2 regions of the Ancylobacter sp. FA202 genome follow, and region 2 is predicted to be linked to the other one. Evidence: predicted binding sites of a transcription regulator. Region 2 holds the regulator's gene; the other holds the start of a gene.

Region 1 (3,407 bases), 200 kb from region 2:
AGCCGGTCCACAACCACGTCAAGGTCGTGCTTGAACTTCTTGTCGAGCGCCGGGGCGTCAGCGATCTCGTGGAACTCGCCGTCGATCTTGACCCGCTGGAAGCCCTTCTTCTGGAATTCGGCGAGTTCCTTGCGGTATTCGCCCTTGCGTCCGCGCACCACGGGCGCAAGCAGAAAGAGGCGGGTCTTGTCGGGCAAGGCCAGCACGCGATCGACCATCTGGCTCACCGTCTGGCTCTCGATCGGCAGGCCGGTAGCGGGCGAGTAGGGCACACCCACCCGCGCCCAGAGCAGGCGCATATAGTCGTAGATCTCGGTCACCGTGCCGACAGTCGAGCGCGGATTCTTCGAGGTGGTCTTCTGCTCGATGGAGATGGCCGGGGAGAGACCGTCGATCTGGTCGACGTCCGGCTTCTGCATCATTTCAAGGAACTGGCGGGCATAGGCCGAGAGGCTCTCGACATAGCGGCGCTGGCCCTCAGCATAGATGGTGTCGAACGCCAGCGAAGATTTCCCCGAGCCGGACAGGCCGGTGAAGACCACCAGGCTGTCGCGCGGGATTTCGAGGTCGACATTCTTGAGATTGTGCTCACGCGCGCCGCGGATCGCAATCGTGCGAGCATCGCGGCGCGGGATATCCACGCGGTCCTTCATTCCAACTCTTCTCGCCGGTTCATCTACGGGCAGCTACGCCAACCTTGAACATGTCCGGTGAAAGCCGGTTCACCGGAAGTGCTCCAGGTTTTGCTTTTACGCATTTTCTTCACGCGAACCGAAACGCACTTCGCTCGAAAATGCTCTAGTCGCGTCCAGGGCGGCGCCATCCCGAGAAGAGGACCGCACGGCGAGGGGTCAGCCCCCCACGCTGTTGAGCACAGCCGAGAGGCCGGCCGCCAGCACCATCCCACCGGCTACGGCCAAAATGGCACGTCGGATCAACGCCTGACGGGCGTCCTCAGCACGGATGGCAATAGCGCGGGCGCGCGAGCGGCGGGGAATATGGGTCATGATGGGACAGGCTCCCTCTGAGAACACAGGGTAAACATAGTCCGGCTCCGGCACTTCGCAATGTCCGACTCGACGACTTGCGACAGCTTAGTCTTAATGTTAGGAACATACCAAGAACATTTTAATACGCTGAACCTGTGTCGCGGGCAGCCGCAAAATGGTGGACAAAGCGACGGCTCGGTACGCAAGCGGGGCGCGGTGCCCGGCCGTTTGGTTTAGGATGCGCTCCCTTTCAAGAGCGCGCGCATGTCGGGCGTCCGGCAGTTTCGGAGGACAAGATGGCGGGCAGCGTCAATAAAGTGATCCTGATCGGCAATCTCGGCCGCGATCCGGAAGTGCGTACGTTCCAGAACGGCGGACGGGTGTGCAATCTGCGCATCGCCACCTCGGAAACCTGGCGCGACAAGGCCACCGGCGAGCGCAAGGAGCGCACCGAATGGCACAGCGTGGTGATCTTCAACGAGAACCTGCTGCGCGTGGCCGAGCAATATCTGCGCAAGGGAACCAAGGTCTACATCGAGGGCCAGCTTGAAACGCGCAGGGCCAGCGACCAGTCCGGCGGCCCGGAGCGCTATTTCACCGAGGTCGTGCTGCGCCAGTTCCGCGGCGAACTCACCATTCTCGACAGCCGCGGCGGCGGCGGTTCCGAGGGCGGCGGCGATGACTACAGCGCGGGCGGCGGCAGCGATTTCGGCTCGGGCGGCGGCTATGGTGGTGGTGCGGGCGGCAGTTCGAGTGGCGGGCGCTCCTTCGGCGGCGAGCGCAAGCCTGCGCCCGTCAGCGGTGGCGCGGGTGGCGGTGGCGGCAAGTTCGGCGGCGGGTCGGGCGGCGGCGACCTCGACGACGAGATCCCGTTCTGACGGCTAGGCGCTAGGGGAGAGTTCCTGCCCGCCTCAGGTCAGGAACGACGCCCGTATTCCGTCGATCACGAACTGCACGGCCAGTGCCGCCAGCACGATGCCGAGCAGGCGTGACAAGATCACATTGCCAGTGACGCCGAGCGCCTTGTCCATGCGCTCGGCAGCGAGGAAAACGGCGAGGCAACTGCCAATCACCAGCGCGGTGATGACAAAGAGCAACGCCAACAACCTCAGATCGCCCCGCGCCTCGCCCGCCAGCAGCAGCATGGCGGTGATGGCACCGGGGCCCGCCATCAATGGGATGGCGAGCGGGAACACCGCGAGCGTACGCAGCAGTTTGTCGCGCTGCGCGACTTCCGAGGGGTCGAATTTGCGCTCAGTGCGGCGACCGAACACCATCTCGAACGAGATCGCAAACAGGAGCAGCCCGCCGGCGATGCGGAAGGCGGGCAGGGTGATGCCCAGCGCCGCCAGCAGCGGCGCACCAACGAGCCCGAAGGCCACCAATATGGCCAAGGCGATGGCAGCCGACCGCAGCGCCACCAGCCGCCGCTCGGCGCTTGTCAGGTCCGACGTCACCGCCAGGAACAGCGGCGCGAGGCCGATCGGATCGATCACCACCAGCATGGTGACGATCGCCGAGAACACATAGTCCAGCATGGCGCCCTCTGCTGTTCCGGCCACCCGCCACCGGTCAACCCCCCACCCACGCCGTCGGGGTGCGGTACCGCATTATAAGATCGCCTGCACGAGGCGCTGCCAAGGGGCGGCCTCGGCTGGTGAACGCATCTCCCCGCCACGCTTGTGCCACGTTCCGGCAACGCTGCGAAAATGCGACTGTAAGTTTCTGACATATAAGCATTTTTCGCGACGATGAAAAATCCGACTTGCTGGCCTTTCGGAGCGGAATCGGCTAAACAGACAAACATGTTCCGCAACCACGGAAAGACGATTCCTTGTCCGATTCCGATACTTTGAATCCGGAGGGCGGCGGTCCTTCGGACATCCGGCCCGTCTCCATCACCGATGAGCTCTCGCGCAGCTATCTCGATTACGCGATGAGCGTCATTGTTTCGCGCGCGCTTCCCGATGTGCGCGACGGCCTAAAGCCGGTGCATCGCCGCATTCTGTTCTCGATGCGCGAGAACAACTACACGCCCGAGCGGCCCTACAACAAATCCGCCCGCGTCACCGGCGACACGATGGGCCGGTACCATCCGCACGGCAACCAGGCGATCTACGACGCGCTGGTGCGGCTGGCGCAGGACTTCTCGATGCGCCTGCCGCTGATCGACGGTCAGGGCAATTTCGGTTCCGTCGACGGCGATCCCCCGGCCGCCGAACGCTATACCGAGGTGCGCCTCGCCAAGCCGGCGATGACCCTGCTGGACGACCTCGACAAGGACACGGTCGACTTCCAGGCCAATTATGACGGCCGCGAGCAGGAGCCGACGGTTCTCCCGGCCCGCTACCCCAATTTGCTGGTCAACGGCGCCGGCGGCATCGCCGTCGGCATGGCCACCAATATCCCGCCGCATAA
Region 2 (3,407 bases):
CCATGCCGGTCGTGTCGTTCGTCGTCATGCCGGCGGGGCTCGCCGGCTCGATCCTGATGCCGTTTGGCTGGGACGATCCGGCCTGGCGGCTGATGGGCTGGGGCCTCGCCCGCATGCGGGACATCTCCGATCTGGTCGCGGCGCTGCCCGGCGCCGATCGCGGCGTGCCAGCCATGCCGATGGCCAGCCTGGTGCTGATCAGCCTCGGATTGATGGTGCTGTGCCTCGCGCGCACAAGGCTGGTTGGTCTCGCGCCGCTGCTGGCGCTCGCCGGCATCGCCACGGCGGCGACGGCGCCGCGTCCCGACCTGCTGGTCGATGCCGAGGCGCGCACGGTGGCGGTGCGTGGCAGGGATGGCACTCTCGCCTTCATGGGCGACCGCGACACCGGAATCGGCGGGCGCTTTGCGGTTGAGCAGTGGTTGAGCGCGGACGGGCAGCGGGCGCGCTTCGGCGCGAGTGACCTGACCGCCGCCGCGGCCTGCGATCCGCTTGGTTGCACGCTTCCCCTGCCGGATGGGCGGCTGGTGGCGGTGTCGCGCGACCGAGATTCGCTGGAAGATGATTGCCGCCTGGCGGCTGTGCTGGTGACGCCCTACGCGCCGCCTCTCGACTGCGCGGCGACGGTGATCCACCGCGACGTGCGCACGGCCATCGGCGGAGTCGCCGGCACACTGATGCCGGATGGCAGCCTTGCTCTCGCCAGCGCGCGCCCGGCGCAGGGAACGCGGCCCTGGGAGCCGAAAGTCCCATCTCCGCCACCTCCAGAGCCGGAGCGCGGCGGGGATGCCCGCGGCTCGCCTCCGAGTAAAAACGCAACCAAGCCGGCCGCTACGTCGCCGCCTGCCATCTCTGGCCCCGCCCAGGCGATCGACGCGCCGCTTTTCTCCTCGTCCGAGATAGAGCCGGCTGCCGCCGACGATCCTCAGTAGCGGCGGAACAGCCCGACCAGCTTGCCCTGGATGCGAACCCTATCCGGGCCGAAAATGCGTGTCTCATAGGCCGGGTTGGCGGCCTCAAGCGCCACTGAGGCGCCCTTGCGGCGCAGGCGCTTGAGTGTGGCTTCCTCGTCATCGATCAGCGCGACGACGATCTCGCCGGTGATGGCGGCGTCGCATTTGCGGATCAGCGCCAGATCGCCATCGAGAATGCCGGCCTCGATCATCGAATCGCCGCGCACTTCCAGCGCGTAATGTTCGCCGCCCGACAGCATTTCCGGTGGCATGCCGATGGTGTGGTCGCGCGACTGGATGGCGGAAATCGGCGTGCCGGCGGCGATACGGCCCATGACCGGGATCGATACGACGCGGCGGTCGCCATCGTCGTCCGACGCGGGGCGCACCTTGCCGAGATTGCCCTCGATGACATTGGGGGAGAAGCTGCGGACAGGCTTCGCGGGCTGCGCGTCCTCCGGCAGGCGGACAACTTCCAGCGCGCGCGCCCGGTTTGGCAGGCGGCGGATGAAGCCGCGCTCTTCCAATGCGGTGATCAGCCGGTGGATGCCAGACTTCGAGCGCAGGTCCAGCGCCTCCTTCATTTCCTCGAACGAAGGCGGCACGCCGTCCTGCTGGAGGCGTTCATTGATGAACAGAAGCAGCTCATGCTGTTTGCGGGTGAGCATCAAGAGAACCCCGTCTGCCGGCCGATGCCGAAACGAAACAAATCACGAACAAAGACTAGCCGTTCTTATTGTGTTCCACAATGGGTAAAGGGAGCCTAAACGCCCGCCGGCCCGCCACAATCACGCTGGCGATGGCGAATGGTGGACGCCGGGAGCGGCGGGCGGGCGGCCAAGGCGGCGCAATGTGCCGCCGTTGCGGTAGGCCAGCCAGGTCGCAGAGCGCGGTCAAAGCGTCTGGGCGTATTGCTCATAGGCGTCGTGCACGATGGCGATATGGTCGCGCATGGCTGTGGCGGCGCCGTCGCGATCGCCGCGCAGGATGGCGGTGGTCACCCGGTCATGTTCGGCATGCGAGAGCGCCAGCCGCCCCAGCGCGCGGAACTGGGCTCGGCGGAAAGGCGAGAGCCGGCGGCGCGTGCCCAGCGTCAGCTCGATCAGATAGTCATTATGGCTGCCGGCATAGATCGAGGTGTGGAACTGTTCATTGGCCTCGCGATAGGCCGCAAAGTCGCCCAGTCGCATGAGTTCGCCCATGCCGAAATGCAGACGCTCCAGCTGCTGCCGCTCCGGCGGCGTCATATTGAGCGCACTAATTCCGGCGCAGAGCGCTTCCAGCTCGGCCATCACCTCGAACATGTTCTGCAGCCGCGCGACGCTCGGGCGCGCCACCACGGCGCCGCGATGCGGGCGGGCATCCACCAGGCCCGAGGCGGCCAGCTCGCGCAGCGCTTCGCGCACGGGGGTGCGCGACACGCCGAAGCGGGAGGCGAGGGCGGTCTCGTCCAGTGCCGTGCCGGGCGGCAGCGCACCGCGGGTAATCTCGTCGGCCAATTGCATGCGCAACTCCTCGGCCCGCGTCACGCGCAAGGGGCGAGCGCCATTGGTGCGGGCGCCGGTGGTTGGCCGATCAAGGGGCAGGCGGACGGGCAGCACCGACATGAGCAAACACACGACAGACAGAAGCGCCCGAACGCCGGGCGACCACTGGCATCTTTAGCCGTCGCACCGGGCTTCACCAAGAGCTCAGAGGGGATCGTCGATCACGCTGACATGCGCGGCGGCGACCTTCCAGCCCTGCGGGGTCCGCATCCATGTCTGCATCTGCCGGCCGATGCGACCCGCCGCACGCCGAAACAAGGTGGAGGCTACCGCCATGTCGCGGCCATAGGTGGTGATGACCGTGCCTTCCAGCGTGCGCTCCAGCCCGGCGGGTGAGCGGGCGGCGCGAAAGGCACGGATGGCCTCGATGCCATAGAGATTCTCACCGCCGCCATAGCGGATCGTGCGGGCATCGTCCCAGAACAGCGCGTCGAGCGCGGCGACATCATTGCCGACCAGCGCCCGCTCATAACGCTCGAAGGCGGCGCGGACCTCGGCCACCACTTCGGGAAGATCGATGTCCATGCGCGGCCCCTCATCTCGCTGGCGAAGGCCTGAGCACACAGGCGCGCGGTGGCGGCGTCAATCCTCCAGCCGCAGAATCTCGCACATCTCACCGGCTTCGGCCGCCGGGGCATGCGGGCGGCGGACGAGAAGAATGTCGGCGCGGGCGAGGTTGCGCAGCATGGAACTGTCCTGTACCGGCAGCGCCCGCACCAGCGGCACGCCGTCGGTATGGCCGACGATTTCCGCCCGCTGGAAATCCATGCGCTGCTCGTTCGCCTTCACATCGGCCGCGAGGCGGGCGGGCACGAGTTCGGGATGGGCCGGCACCGCAAGCCCCTGCAGCGCCTTGATGAGCGGCACCAGGAACAGCAGCGCGCAGACATGGGCCGAAACGGGGTTG

The links. Region 2 encodes LexA, which represses DNA repair genes until DNA is damaged. Its sites were predicted from a motif close to TGTTCNNNNTGTGTTCNG; they were not measured.
Region 1: ssb (single-stranded DNA-binding protein) is a predicted target of LexA. The motif match lies at 1,109-1,126, and genes of this name have one in related genera.

What each region holds. Positions count from the first base shown of each region.
Region 1 is NZ_KB904818.1:4,559,412-4,562,818, forward strand. Features, by position in the region: gene uvrA (excinuclease ABC subunit UvrA) at 1-653, opposite strand, end outside; gene A3M1_RS26790 (hypothetical protein) at 852-1,007, opposite strand; gene ssb (single-stranded DNA-binding protein) at 1,286-1,867, shown strand; gene A3M1_RS0121225 (MarC family protein) at 1,901-2,527, opposite strand; gene gyrA (DNA gyrase subunit A) at 2,824-3,407, shown strand, end outside.
Region 2 is NZ_KB904818.1:4,756,677-4,760,083, reverse strand. Features, by position in the region: gene A3M1_RS0122185 (ComEC/Rec2 family competence protein) at 1-932, shown strand, start outside; gene lexA (transcriptional repressor LexA) at 926-1,621, opposite strand; gene A3M1_RS0122175 (GntR family transcriptional regulator) at 1,847-2,560, opposite strand; gene hpxZ (oxalurate catabolism protein HpxZ) at 2,645-3,025, opposite strand; gene glp (gephyrin-like molybdotransferase Glp) at 3,083-3,407, opposite strand, start outside.